3 regions of the Allobranchiibius sp. GilTou38 genome follow, and region 1 is predicted to be linked to each of the others. Evidence: predicted binding sites of a transcription regulator. Region 1 holds the regulator's gene; each other region holds the start of a gene.
The links. The regulator HrcA, encoded in region 1, represses chaperone genes, less so after heat shock. The targets are predictions, from matches to a motif close to TTNGCACTCGNNNNNNNCGAGTGCNAA.
Positions count from the first base shown of each region.

Region 1 (4,712 bases):
TCTGCCAGCTGAGCGCTGGTGGCCAGCGGCTCGACCACCGGAAGCGTGGCCCGACGCGCCTGTTTCGCGGCGGCCGACACCACGCTCTCCCACTTGCGGTGCGAGCGGACGGCGCGGTCCCCGCGCCACTGCACGACGCATCGTTCGGCGGCCCACGGCACGACCGCGTCGACTCCCAGCTCGGTGGCCGCCTCGATCGCCAGCTCGTCCCGGCCGCCCTTGGCCAGCGCCTGCACCAGCACGAACCGGGGTCCGCGGGAATCGGGCCGCTCCAGCGCGTCGATGAGGACCGCCAGCATGTCGTCCTCGGCCGCGTCGACCCGACCTACGGCGACCACTCCGGACCCGTCGGACAGCTGCACCGGCTCCCCCGGCGCCATCCGGCGAACCCGCACGGCGTGGCGACCCTCCGGTCCCGTGAGTGTGATGACCGCGCCCGCGCTCGCCTGTGCCAGCGACCCGGGCTCGGCGTAGAACATCGGCGCGGTCACGGCGTCACTTCTGCTTGAACGCGTCGCGCAGCTTGCCCAGCAGGCCCTGGCCGACCGGCTGGAAATTGGCCTCGGGCGACTCCTCGCCACGCTCCTTGGCCAGCAGCCGCAGCAACTCCTCCTGCTGGGTGTCCAGGCGGGTCGGCGTCCGCACGTTGGCGTGCACGAGCAGGTCACCGCGCACCCCCGAGCGCAACCTGGTGACGCCGAGCCCCTTCAGCGTGATGACGTCACCGGGCTGGGTGCCCACGCGGATGCCCACCTCGCGGACTCCGTCGAATGTCTCCAGGGGCAGCTCGGTGCCCAGCGCCGCCGCGGTCATCGGCAGCTCGACCGAGCAGTGCAGGTCATCGCCCTGTCGCTGGAAGGTCGCGTGCTTGCGCACCCGGACCTCGATGTAGAGGTCGCCGGCCGGGCCGCCGCCGGGGCCGACCTCGCCCTCGCCGGTGAGCTGGATGCGGGTGCCGGTGTCGACGCCCGCGGGCACCTTGATCGTGATGGTGCGACGGTCGCGCACCCGGCCCTCGCCGGAGCACTCGAAGCACGGGTCGGTGATGACCTCACCGAAACCGCGGCACGCGGCGCAGGGGCGGGTCGTCATGACCTGACCGAGGAAGGAGCGCTGCACCTGCTGCACCTGGCCGGCGCCGCGGCACACGTCGCAGGTGCGCTTGCCGGTGCCGGCGCGGGCGCCGCTTCCCTCACACGTGTGACAGACGGCCGCAGTGTCGAAGGTGATGTCCTCCTCGCTGCCGAAGACCGCTGTCCGCAGGTCCACGTCGACGGGGATGAGCGCGTCCTGGCCGCGTTGGGCGCGCGAGCGCGGGCCGCCACCGCCGGCAGCCGTGCCGCCGAAGAACGCGTCCATGATGTCGCTGAAGGAGAATCCCTGGCCGAAGCCGGCGGCACCCTGGCCGCCGTACGGGTCCTGACCCATGTCGTACGACGACTTCTTCGTGGGGTCCGACAGCACGTCGTACGCCTGGGAGACGGCCTTGAACTCCTCGGACGCCTCGTCACCGGGGTTGACGTCCGGGTGCAGCTTGCGGGCGAGGCGGCGGTAGGCGCGCTTGATCTCTTCCGGGCTGGCGTCCCGTGAGACGCCGAGGACGGAGTAGTAGTCGTTCACGAAAATCCTTGTCAGCTGGTCGTCTTCAAGCAGTACATGGCCGGTAGCGAACCGGCGGTCAGCGTTGGTCGAGAATCTCGGACACGTAGCGCGCGACCGCTCGCACGGCCGCCATCGTGCTGGGGTAGTCCATCCGGGTCGGACCGAGGACGCCGAGCCCGGCGGTCGAATCCGCTCCATACGTGGAACTGACCACCGAGGCGCCGCGCAGTCCGTCGACGGTGTTCTCGGCGCCGATGCGCACGGCCACCGAATCGCCGGACACGCTGCTCGTCAGACTCATCTGTCCGAGTAAACGCAGCAGGACCACATGTTCTTCCAGCGCCTCGAGCACGGGGCCGATCGTCATCGGGAAGTCGCTGACGGATCGGGCCAGGTGAGCGGTGCCCGCCAGCGCGACCCGTTCCTCCCGCTGCTGGGCCAGGGCGTCGGCCAGAACGGCGATCACCAGACCCGCGGTCTCGCGATGCTCGGGGGCGATGCGGTCGATGACCGCCGGCAGCAGACGAATGCCCTCGGACCAAGTCGCGCCGGCGACGGCCTCGTTGACCCGATCGCGCAGGGTCCGAAGCAACTGCTGACCGGCCTCGGTGACCAGGTCGACGTCCACCTGCACGATGCGCTGCTCGACCCGCCCGTTGGACAGGATCACCACGGCCATCAGGCGGTCGCCGTCGAGGGAGACCAACTCGGTGTGCCGGATCGTCGCGGGGTTGAGCGAGGGGTACTGCATCACGGCGACCTGGTTGGTCAGCGACGACATCAGTCGTACCGTGCGGTCAACCACGTCGTCGAGATCGACGGCCTGTGCGAGGAAGGTCTGCACCGCGGCGCGCTCCGCCCGGGACATCGGCTTGATCTCGTTCAGTCGGTCGACGAACGCGCGGTAGCCGGCGTCGGTGGGCACCCGGCCGGCGGAGGTGTGCGGGGCGGTGATGAGCCCCTCTTCCTCCAGGACGGCCATGTCGTTGCGGACGGTGGCGGCGCTCACCCCGAGGCGGTGGCGGTCGAGCAGCGCCTTGGAACCCACGGGTTCGGACGTCGCGACGTAGTCCTGCACGATCGCGCGCAGCACGTGCTGGCGGCGTTCTTCGCTCATGTCACCTCCCGAGACGGTGTCGGCTGGCACTCCACTTCGTCGAGTGCCAAGTCTACGTGCTCCGCGGCGCTGCGCGTGTCCTCCCTGCCGGCCTCGGCCGGGGGCCCCTACCCTCGTGCCGTGACCCCAGACCGCTACGGCGCCGACGTGCTCTCCGGTGACTGGCGCGCGCCCCGCCGCGGTCGGTCCGTGCCCCTCCCGGCCGAGGTCGGCGTCGTCGTCGAGGACGTCGAGACCGGCTGGTGCGGGGCCATCACCAGCGTGGAGAAGGCCGGTGGGATGCACGTGGTGCACCTGGAGGACCGGCGCGGACGCAGCAAGGCGTTCCCCCTCGGGCCGGGGTTCCTGGTTGACGGCAGACCGGTGGAGCTGGTGGCGGTGAAGGACACCACCGCGATCGACGCCACCCGCAATGCCGCCACCAGGACCGCCAGCGGCTCCCGTGCAGTGGCCGGGGTCACGGCCCGCGTCGCCGCCGGATCGCGCATCTTCGTCGAGGGCCGCCACGACGCAGAGCTGGTGGAGAAGGTCTGGGGCGACGACCTGCGGATCGAGGGGGTCGTGGTCGAGCTGCTCGAGGGCGTCGACGACCTGACGTCGGTGATCCGCGACTTCAAGCCGACCGCTCGACGCCGGATGGGCGTGCTCGTCGATCATCTGGTCCCCGGGACCAAGGAGGCCCGGATCGTCGCGGGGGCGATGGCGTCGCCGTACGCCGGAGAGCACGTCCTCGTCGTCGGCCACCCGTACATCGACGTGTGGCAGTCGGTGCGTCCCGAGCGGCTGGGCTGGCAGCAGTGGCCGGTGATCCCCCGCGGCCGGTCCTGGAAGCACGGGATCCTCGCCGAGCTCGGCTGGCCGCACGAATCCCAGGCCGACGTCGCGCGCGGGTGGAAGCAGATCCTCGCGACCGTGCGCACCTACGCCGACCTCCAGCCGGAGCTGCTCGGCCGGGTCGAGGAACTCATCGACTTCGTCACCGTGCCGTCGCCGTGAGCTCCTCCGGTCGCCCTGCCGTGGGGTTCCGCGCGGAGCTGGTCGCCGTCGTGGCCTCCGTGGGCGAGGACGGGCCGGCGGTGCTCGCCTCCGGCGACCCGCTGCAACTGCCCGCCGGGGAGCTGCGGGCCGACCACGACTCTCTGCAGGAGGGCGTGCGCGTCTTCGCCGCCGAGCAGACCGGGCACACGCTGGGCTACGTCGAGCAGCTCTACACGTTCGCCGACCTCGGACGCGGTGACGGCACCGGGCGGGTCATCTCGATCTCCTATCTCGGCCTGACCCGCGCCGACACCACCGCCGCCGAGTGGGCGGGCGCCTACACGTTGCTGCCCTGGGAGGACCGTCGCTCGGTCGGCACCGACCAGGAGCTCGTCGACGACCTGGCGCGGTGGGTGCGCGGTGTGCGAGGTGCCGCGCGGGAGGCGCGCGAGGAACGCCGCGAGCACCTCTTCGGAACCGGCTCGATGCCGTGGCGCCCCGAGCTGGCGCTGCAGCGGTACGAACTGCTCTGGGAGGCAGGCATCGTGGCCGAGTCGCCGCGCGCGAAGCAGGTGCGGGCGCAATCCGGTGTCGCGATGCTGCACGATCACCGCCGCATCGTCGCGACGGGGCTGTCCCGATTGCGATCGGCCCTGCAGTACCGGCCGGTGGTCTTCGAGCTGATGCCGCCGACGTTCACCCTCGGGCAGCTGCAGGACGTCGTGGAGGCCATCGCCGGGCAGGACGTGCACAAGCAGAACTTCCGCCGGCTGGTCGAACAGCAGCACCAGCTGGTCGAGCCCACCGGCGACCTCAGCCACGGGACAGGCGGGCGGCCCGCGCGCCGCTACCGCTTCCGGCGCGAGGTGTTCGCGGAGCGGGCGCAGGTGGGGACGAAGCTGCCGATCCCCCGCGGCCGCTGACGAACACGTAGCGGAGGTTGTCGAGCTCGAGTGTTATGCTCAGTCTCAGCATTTACTCACCAGGAGCATTACTCCCGCACCGTGACTGCGAA
Region 1 covers NZ_JAGEKN010000016.1:26,956-31,667, reverse strand. The annotation lists gene JOB34_RS16515 (16S rRNA (uracil(1498)-N(3))-methyltransferase) at 1-491, opposite strand, end outside; gene dnaJ (molecular chaperone DnaJ) at 496-1,620, opposite strand; gene hrcA (heat-inducible transcriptional repressor HrcA) at 1,679-2,719, opposite strand; gene JOB34_RS16500 (DUF3097 domain-containing protein) at 2,840-3,715, shown strand; gene JOB34_RS16495 (hypothetical protein) at 3,712-4,620, shown strand; gene nadA (quinolinate synthase NadA) at 4,651-4,712, shown strand, end outside.

Region 2 (4,712 bases), on a different contig from region 1:
ATGACGCAGACGCCGCCGGCCAGCTTCGCGAGCCGCTCCTGCAGCTTCTCGCGGTCCCAGTCGGAGTCGGTGCGCTCGATCTCGGCCTTGAGCTCCTTGACGCGGCCGTCGACGTCCGCGGAGTCGCCCTGACCCTCGATGACCGTGGTGTTGTCCTTGGTCACGACGGTGCGACGGGCCTGACCCAGCACCTCGAGGCCGACCTGGTCCAGCTTCAGACCGATCTCCTCGGCGACGACCTGGCCGCCGGTGAGGATGGCGATGTCCTGCAGCATGGCCTTGCGGCGGTCACCGAACCCGGGCGCCTTGACCGCGACGACGTTGAACGTGCCGCGGATCTTGTTGACCACCAGGGTCGACAGGGCTTCACCGTCGATGTCCTCGGCGATGATCAGCAGCGGCTTGCCGGCCTGCACGACCTTCTCCAGCAGCGGAAGGACGTCGGCGACGGCGGAGATCTTGCCCTGGTTGATCAGGATGTAGGCGTCCTCCAGGACGGCCTCCATCCGCTCGGGGTCGGAGACGAAGTACGGGCTGATGTAGCCCTTGTCGAACTGCATGCCCTCGGTGAAGTCCAGCTCGGTGATCGCGGTGGAGGACTCCTCGACCGTGATGACGCCGTCCTTGCCGACCTTGTCGAAGGCCTCGGCGATGAGCGAGCCGACGGTACCGTCCTGCGCGGACAGGGTGGCGACCTGGGCGATCTCGTCCTTGCCCTCGAGCTCACGGGCGGTGGAGAGCAGACGGTCGTTGATGGCCTCGACGGCCTTGTCCATTCCGCGCTTCAGTGCGGACGGGGCGGCGCCGGCCGCGACGTTGCGCAGGCCTTCCTTGACCATGGCCTGGGCGAGCACCGTGGCGGTGGTGGTGCCGTCACCGGCGACGTCGTTGGTCTTGGTGGCGACCTCCTTGGCGAGCTGCGCGCCGAGGTTCTCGTACGGGTCGTCCAGCTCGACCTCGCGGGCGATGGTCACCCCGTCGTTGGTGATCGTGGGGGCGCCCCACTTCTTGTCGATGACGACGTTGCGGCCCTTGGGGCCGAGCGTCACCTTGACGGCGTTCGCGAGTGCGTCGACACCGCGCTCGAGGGACTTGCGGGCGGAGTCGTTGAACTCCAGCGTCTTAGCCATGTGTGGTCCTTAAGTGTTTCGTGGGTGCGTGCGGGGAGGCAGGCAGCTGGTACGACGACGCCCCGGCGGCGGGCCCGGCAGTGTTGATGACGGGCCCACAGCCGGGGCGTGCGACGTACGAGATGTCGTCAGCTACGTGACGACGGGAGTTACTTGACGACCGCGAGGATGTCGCGGGCGGAGAGGATGAGCAGCTCCTCGCCGGAGTACTTCACCTCGGTGCCGCCGTACTTGCTGTAGATGACCTTGTCGCCGACGGCGACGTCCAGGGGGACACGGTTGCCGTGGTCGTCGATGCGACCCGGGCCGACGGCCAGGACCTCACCCTCCTGGGGCTTCTCCTTGGCGGTGTCCGGGATGACCAGGCCGGAGGCGGTGGTCTGCTCGGCCTCGACGGACTTGACGACGACGCGGTCTTCGAGTGGCGTGATGTTGACCGACACGGTGGGGACCTTCCTTGGTGGCCTGCCGATGGCAGGGAGTTGGTGGTCCCTGGGCCCTCGCCGGTGAAGGCCGATCGAGGACGCCGTCGCGGGGTCGGCCTCGGTGCCTGCACTGGCACTGTCCCAGGGGGAGTGCCAGCCCTGAATCTATGCCGGGCGTTAGCACTCGTGCAACTCGAGTGCCAAACCCGCACGAAGGGCCGCGGCAGCGGTCGTCACGAGCCCGTCGTACGTCAGAATGTCCGCCATGGATCCCGCCCTGGTGCACCGGCTCGCGTCGGGCGAGGGGTGGGGCCTGCTGCAGTCGCTGCCACCGTACGACGCGTCCGAGGCAATGTCCCTGGCCACCAGGCTGCGCGGCGAGGGTTTCGACGCCGAACTGGTCTCCGCGGCGCTCACCCAGTCCGACCTGCGCGCCCGGGCCCTGCCCAAGTTCGGTGCGGCGGCCCGCGAGATGCTCTTCACCCGCGACGGCCTGGAGCAGGCCACCCGGACACGGATCGCCGCCCGCCACGCGACCCGGTTCGTCGAGGCCGGGGTACGCCACGTCTACGACCTGGGCTGCGGCATCGGGGCCGACGCCATCGCAATGGCGAAGGCCGGGATCGCCCTCACCGCCGTCGACACCGACGAGGCGACCGCGGCCATCGCCGCCGTCAACCTGCGCCACTGGCCGCGGGCCCAGGTGCAGCACACGGCCGCGCACGACGTCGCGATCCCGAGCGGTGAGGACGCCCGCGGCTGTGGCATCTGGCTCGACCCTGCGCGACGTACACCCGGGGTGGCCGACGCCCAGGGCCGCACCCGCCGGCTCTTCCGGCTCGAGGACATCAGTCCGTCGTGGGACGACGTCCGCGGCTACCTCACCCGCACCCCCGCCGCCGGGGCCAAGCTCAGCCCGTCCTTCCCGCACGCGGCCGTGCCGGCCGGGGTCGAGGCGCAGTGGACGTCGTACGACGGGGAGGTGCTGGAGTGCGCGCTCTGGGCCGGCGCCACCGTGCGGACGCCCGGTCGCACCGCCTGCGTCGTGCGAGAGCATGTCAGTGCGCTCGTCACCGAACGCGACGCGCTGGGCGCCCAGCCGCTGCCCGCGGAGCTTGCCCGCCTCGGCCCCTACCTCTACGAGCCGGACCGCGCCGTGATCCGGGCTGGTCTCGTGGGAGCCCTCGTCAACGCGGCCGACGGCCGGGAGCTGTCACCGGGCGTCGGGTACGTCACCGGGCTGGCCGACGTCCAGCTGCCCTGGGCGCGCCGCTATGCCATCACCGACGCCATGCCCTACAACCTGAAGGGGCTTCGCGCGTTGTTGCGCGACCGGGACACCGGCACCCTCACCATCAAGAAGCGCGGGGTCTCCTTGGACGCCGACCAGCTGCGCCGACAACTGCGCCTGCAGGGCGATCGGACGACCACCATCGTCATCACCCGGGTCGGCGGCGCGCAGGTCGTGCTGGTTGTGACGCCGCTGTGACCGGCCGCCGCCGTCTCGCACCGCTCGCACTGCCCGTGGTGCTCGCGCTCGCCGCGTGTTCCGGTGGCGGCGACGCGGCATCGTCGGCGCGCGACTCGGCCGCCCAGGTCCGCACGACGAGCGCGACCCCGTCGGCTCAGGCGACACCGTCGACCTCCTCGACCTCGGCGGCACCTTCCACGTCCCGCGCCCACGGGTCGTCGTCCGGCACCCCGACGCGCACACCCACCCGCACCTCGACACCGTCGACGCGCGCGAGCGCGCGGTCCGAACCGGCCACCTGCATCGACTCGATCGTGGACCGGATGACGCCCGCGCAACGTGCCGGTCAACTGGTGATGGTGGGGATGACGACCGGCGGTGCCGGCGCCGTGCGGCGGGCGATCGCCGTATCGCACGTCGGTTCGGTCTACTACGCCGGCGGGTGGCAGGGGTCCGCGGCGGTGAGCGCCGCGTCGGCAGCCGTGCAGGCGCAGGCGAGCAGCACCGGCTCCCCCGGCCTGCTCATCGCCGCCGATCAGGAGGGCGGGCAGGTGCAGGAGCTGCGCGGCAGCGGATTCCCGGCCATCGCATCGGCCACGGCCCAGGCCCGGATGTCCCCGGCTGCGCGTACGGCGTACGCCGCGTCGTTCGCCCGGTCCCTGCGGGCCGCGGGTCTCAATCTCGACCTGGCACCCGTGGCCGACACCGTGCCCGCGGCGATCGGCACCCGGAACGCACCGATCGGCGCGTTCCACCGCGAGTACGGCAGCGACCCCAGGGTCGTCGCGGGGGCCGTCGGTGACGTGGTGCGCGGGATGCGGTCCTCTCAGGTGGCCGCCACGCTCAAGCACTTCCCGGGCCTCGGCCGGATCACCGACAACACCGACACCAGCTCGACCGGCATCACCGACCCGGTCGCGAGCACCACCGACCCCTACCTCGGGCCGTTCGCCGCGGGCATCAGCGCGGGCGCCCAGGCCGTGATGGTCTCCTCGGCGCGCTACCCGCGCCTGGACGCCCGACAGTCCGCCGTGTTCTCGCGCGCGGTGGTGACCGGGCTGCTGCGCGGCAGGCTGGGTTTCGCCGGGCTGGTCATCACCGACGACGTCAACACACCTGCCCTGGCGGTCACCCCGGTGGGCGAGCGGGCCGTGCGGTTCGTGCAGGCCGGCGGCGACGTGTTGTTGACCGCGGCGCCCGGCCTCGCCCCCGGGCTCACGCGCGGACTGCTGACGCGGATGACGGCGGACCGGGCGTTCGCCGGCGTCGTGCAGACCGCCGTACGACGGGTGCTCGCCACGAAGGCCGGCCTGGGCCTGCTCCGCTGCCGCTGAGGAGATCTCCGGACGGTGGGACTAGAGCGCCTGGACCATCTCCACCGGCATCGAAGAATCGGCGGGCAGCGCGAACGAACTGGGCGCGTGTCCGCGAGAGACGACCTGCGCGCCGAGTGCCGCGACCATCGCGCCGTTGTCGGTGCACAACCGCACCCGCGGCACCCGCAGGCTGATCCCGGCGTCGGCGCACCGCTGCTCGGCGAGCGCGCGCAGCCGGCTGTTGGCCGTCACTCCGCCGCCGATCTGCAGGTCGTGGATGCCGTACTCCAGGCAGGCGTCGATGGCCTTGCCGGTCAGCACGTCGGCCACCGCCTCGTTGAAGCTGGCGGCCACGTCGGCGATCGGGATC
Region 2 covers NZ_JAGEKN010000017.1:55,817-60,528, reverse strand. The annotation lists gene groL (chaperonin GroEL) at 1-1,130, opposite strand, end outside; gene groES (co-chaperone GroES) at 1,280-1,573, opposite strand; gene JOB34_RS16810 (class I SAM-dependent methyltransferase) at 1,821-3,044, shown strand; gene JOB34_RS16805 (hypothetical protein) at 3,181-3,330, opposite strand; gene JOB34_RS16800 (glycoside hydrolase family 3 N-terminal domain-containing protein) at 3,350-4,360, shown strand; gene tsaD (tRNA (adenosine(37)-N6)-threonylcarbamoyltransferase complex transferase subunit TsaD) at 4,382-4,712, opposite strand, start outside.
Region 2: a site for HrcA is predicted at 1,733-1,759, ahead of groES (co-chaperone GroES). Genes of this name have one in related genera too.

Region 3 (4,712 bases), on a different contig from region 1:
TGTTCACCTCGTGCAGGGCACCGAGGGAGGCCGTCGCGTCCGCGCCCGGCACGGCGAGCGCGATCTTCAGGCCCGCGAGGTTCCAGGACTTCGACCCGCTCACGACACTGATGCCCCGGCTCGCCTCGGGCACCGCGAGGTACGGCGTGTACGTCACCCCCGGGTGCGTCAGCGGCCCGTGGATCTCGTCGGAGACGACCAGCACGTCGTACCGGTCGGCGAGCCGGGCCAGCATCGCCAGCTCGTCCGCGGTGTGAACGGTGCCCATCGGGTTCTGCGGATTGCACAGGATGTACGCCGCGCCGGGTCCGGCGTCCTGGAACGCCGCCTCCAGCGCCTCGGGGTCGAGCCGGAAATTCGCGTCCAGCCGGGCCGTGACCAGCCGACGTCCGACGGCCTGCACGAAGCCGAAGAAGGCGTCGTAGCAGGGCGGACTCAGCACGACGGCCGCATCGGGGCGGGTGTTCGCACGCAGCAGCTCACCCACGCCGATCATCACGTCCGGGAGCATCATCGCCTGAGCCGGGTCGACCGCCCAGTCCCACCGTTCCTTCGCGAAGTGCGCGAACGCCTCCTCCAGCGGACCCGGGGCCGCGTACCCCACGTCGCCCCGACGCAGCGCACCCTCGATGGCCTCGACCACGGGATCGCACGGCGCACAGTCCATCTCAGCGACCCATACCGGGATCACGTCCGGGTCGTAGGCACGCCACTTGATGCTCGTGCGCGTCGCGCGCAGTTCGTCCAGGCTCGCGTCGAGGATCGCCATCGCGCCATCGTCGCACCCGCTCCCGCTGCTTTCGGCAACCGTGCCCCTCTTCCTGAGCTGGGTACGACAGAACCGCCCCGCGCCATCTCTGGCGCGGGGCGGTCCCGGTGATTCGTCTGCGTTGTTCGCTTGCGTTTTTCGCGGAGTGGTCAGTCGGAGATTAATCCGTATCGGTTCAGCGCAGAAGCTGGTCCTTCTCGGTTCAGCTCAGAAGCTGTTCCATCCGGTTCAGCTGGGGAGCTGGCCCTTCTCGGTTCAGCTCAGAAGCTGTTCCTTCTGGGTTTCTGCCCCAGCCACTCCACTGCGGCCGCGGACTCGCTTCGCTCGTCCGCGACCTTCGTTGCGCGGCTGGGTCAGAAACCCATGCCACCCATCTCGTCGCCGCCACCCGGCGCCGCCGGCACGTTCTTCTCCGGCTTGTCGGCGATGACCGCTTCGGTGGTGAGGAAGAGCGCGGCGATCGACGCGGCGTTCTGCAACGCCGAGCGGGTCACCTTGGCCGGGTCGATGATGCCGGTGGCGACCATGTCGACGTACTCGCCGGTCGCGGCGTTCAGGCCTTCACCGGAGGGCAGGTTGCGCACCTTCTCGACCACGACGCCGGGCTCGAGGCCCGCGTTCGAGGCGATCTGCTTCAGCGGAGCCTCGGCGGCCACCTTGACGATGTTCGCACCCGTGGCCTCGTCGCCCTCGAGCTTGAGTCCACCCCACGCGGCGTCGGTCGCCTGCAGCAGCGCGACGCCACCACCGGCGACGATGCCCTCTTCGACGGCAGCCTTCGCGTTGCGGACGGCGTCCTCGATGCGGTGCTTGCGCTCCTTCAGCTCGACCTCGGTCGCAGCGCCCGCCTTGATGACGGCCACGCCACCGGCGAGCTTCGCGAGGCGCTCCTGGAGCTTCTCGCGGTCGTAGTCGGAGTCGGAGTTCTCGATCTCGGCGCGGATCTGGCTGACGCGACCGGCGATCTGGTCGGTGTCACCCGCACCCTCGACGATGGTCGTCTCGTCCTTGGTGACGACCACGCGACGCGCGGTGCCCAGCAGGTCCAGCTCCGCGGTGTCGAGCTTGAGGCCGACCTCCTCGGAGATGACCTGACCACCGGTGAGGATGGCGATGTCGCCGAGCATGGCCTTGCGACGGTCACCGAAACCGGGGGCCTTGACGGCAACCGACTTGAAGGTGCCACGGATCTTGTTGACCACCAGGGTCGACAGCGCCTCGCCGTCGACGTCCTCGGCGATGATCATCAGCGGCTTGCCGGACTGCATGACCTTCTCCAGCAGCGGCAGCAGGTCCTTGATGCTGGAGATCTTGGAGTTGACGACCAGGATGTACGGGTCGTCCAGCACCGTCTCCATGCGCTCGGTGTCGGTCACCATGTAGCCGGAGATGTAGCCCTTGTCGAAGCGCATGCCCTCGGTGAGCTCGAGCTCGAGCCCGAAGGTGTTGCTCTCCTCGACGGTGATGACGCCTTCCTTGCCGACCTTGTCCATCGCCTCGGCGATGAGCTCGCCGATCTGCGGGTCAGCGGCCGAGATGGAGGCGGTAGCAGCGATCTGCTCCTTGGTCTCGATCTCCTTGGCCTGGCTCAGCAGCGATGCGGACACCGCGGCCACGGCGGCCTCGATGCCGCGCTTGAGGGCCATCGGGTTCGCGCCGGCGGCGACGTTGCGCAGCCCCTCGCGGACCATGGCCTGGGCCAGCACGGTCGCCGTCGTCGTACCGTCACCGGCGACGTCGTCGGTCTTCTTGGCGACCTCCTTGACCAGCTCGGCGCCGATCTTCTCGTAGGGGTCCTCGAGCTCGATCTCCTTGGCGATGCTGACACCGTCGTTGGTGATCGTGGGGGCTCCCCACTTCTTCTCGAGCACCACGTTGCGGCCCTTGGGGCCGAGTGTGACGCGCACGGCGTCAGCGAGGATGTTCATGCCCCGCTCGAGGCCGCGGCGGGCCTCTTCGTCGAATGCAATGGTCTTGGCCATCTGCGTGGTCCTCCCACAGTGCGTACCGAAGCTGGCCGTACGACGCCCGCGACGGACGAGCCGCGCCTGCCCGGGTGTACGGATACCCGGCGGTGAGCGGCACTCGTCGGACGGCCACTGTCTGTCACTCTCATGGCGAGAGTGCTAACAGCATTATTGGCACTCGCCGCCCCCGAGTGCAAACGGCTGAGGCCCCACGGATCGCACCGGATGGCAGGCCGGACTTCAGGTCCGGCGGCTGGAGGGGGTCAGGCCTTCTCGCCCTGGTCGAACCCGAGTCGACGAGCGGTGCGCTGGCGCATCCGGCCGGCCCGCAGCCGCTGCAGTCGCTTGACCAGCATCGCGTCGTACGCGAGGGCGCCCGGGGTGTCGATCAGGGAGTTCAGCGCCTGGTAGTAGCGCGTGGAGCTGAGGTCGAACGTCTCGCGGATGGCCTGCTCCTTGGAGCCCTGCAGCTTCCACCAGGTGCGCTCGAAGTCCAGGATGCGACGGTCGCGATCGGACAGATCACTGGTGCGGTCGGCCCCCTGGACCTGCGCGTCGGCGACGCTCATGGGCAACCTTTCAGCCGTCGAGATGAACAGCCTCGACTATAGGAGCGAATCACACCCTTGTCATTCTGCTGCGGCGTGCCGTGACGGATGAGCCGGATGGGGCGATCTGGGAGCGTCTCGTCGACATCCTATGACTCGCCTGCTACTTTGCTAGTATTCTGTCATGGCAACTCGCGACCCCTCCTCCAAGGTGCAGTTCAACGTCTACCTCCCGCCCGACCTCGTGACCCGGGTGAAGCACCGGGCCGTCGACGAGGGCAGCAGCCTGTCCACCCTCGTCTCACGTGCGCTCACCGACTACCTCGACGGCGACGCCCACGAGCACCCCGGCACGCCCACGAGCACATCCACCGAAAGGGAGTCATGACCATGCCTCTGACCGTCGCCGCCATCCGCTACACCGACGACCTGCCGGCCATGCGGGAGTTCCTCGAGGTGCTCGGCCTCTCCCCCGCCGTCACGTCGTCCGGCTGGGTCGATCTGCACGCGGGTGCGGGCCGGGTCTGGCTGCATTCCGCCGGCGACGCGGACTCCCCGAGCGCCGCGGGCCAGACGAATCTGTGTTTCGAATCCTCGGACCTGATCGGCCTGGCCGAGCGACTCGGCACGACATACGTCGATGAGACCTTCGGCGCATCGCTGATGATCACCGATCCGCTGGGTGACGAGGTGCAGATCAACTCGGTGCACGCCGACACCTACGGCTACCAGACGCACGAACCGACGCCCGACGCCTCGATCTGCGTGGTGGCGGTCCGTTTCACCGATCCCGCGGGCCCCTACGTGCGGTTCCTCCGGACGCTGGGGCTCGAGCGCTCGATGAGCGCGGCGGACGGCACGTACGCGCAGTTCTCCGTGGGGACGGGCGCCGTGGGCCTGCACGTCGGCGACGGCACCTCCCTCACCGGCAGGTCCGGCGCTCTGGTGAGCCTGCGCCTGACCACGGCCCGCGACCTCGACACAGTCGCGAAGGACCTACAGGACCACGGCTACGCGGACGCGACCGTCATCCACGAGGACGACTCGAGGTCGGTCCACGTGACCGACCCGGACGGGCAACAGCTGCAGATCCGCGCCGCCTGAGGCGATCCGACGGCGAAACGAGAGCGTCGGCGTGGCCGGTTTGCGTCTGCGGCCAGGGCTGCAGCACTGGCCGCAGACGCAGAACCAGCACCGACGAACGTCCGCGCGCCGCGGGAGGTCCGGGCAGGTCAGGCCATCGAGTCGAGGATTGCGGTGATGTCGTCCTCGCTGGTGAGCGGGTTGACGATCGCGAAGCGCGCGAGCGTCTCCCCGTCGTGCGAGGTGGGCACCACGAACCCGTCCTGGCGCTCCAGCAGACCGTCGGACCAGCGGTGGTAGTCCGCGGGCTCCCAGCCGAGCCGGCGGAAGACCAGGATCGACAGG
Region 3 covers NZ_JAGEKN010000005.1:120,040-124,751, forward strand. The annotation lists gene JOB34_RS03995 (aminotransferase class I/II-fold pyridoxal phosphate-dependent enzyme) at 1-769, opposite strand, end outside; gene groL (chaperonin GroEL) at 1,123-2,751, opposite strand; gene JOB34_RS04005 (DUF3263 domain-containing protein) at 3,000-3,305, opposite strand; gene JOB34_RS04010 (CopG family transcriptional regulator) at 3,469-3,672, shown strand; gene JOB34_RS04015 (hypothetical protein) at 3,669-4,388, shown strand; gene JOB34_RS04020 (pyridoxal-dependent decarboxylase) at 4,517-4,712, opposite strand, start outside.
Region 3: a site for HrcA is predicted at 2,873-2,899, ahead of groL (chaperonin GroEL). Genes of this name have one in related genera too.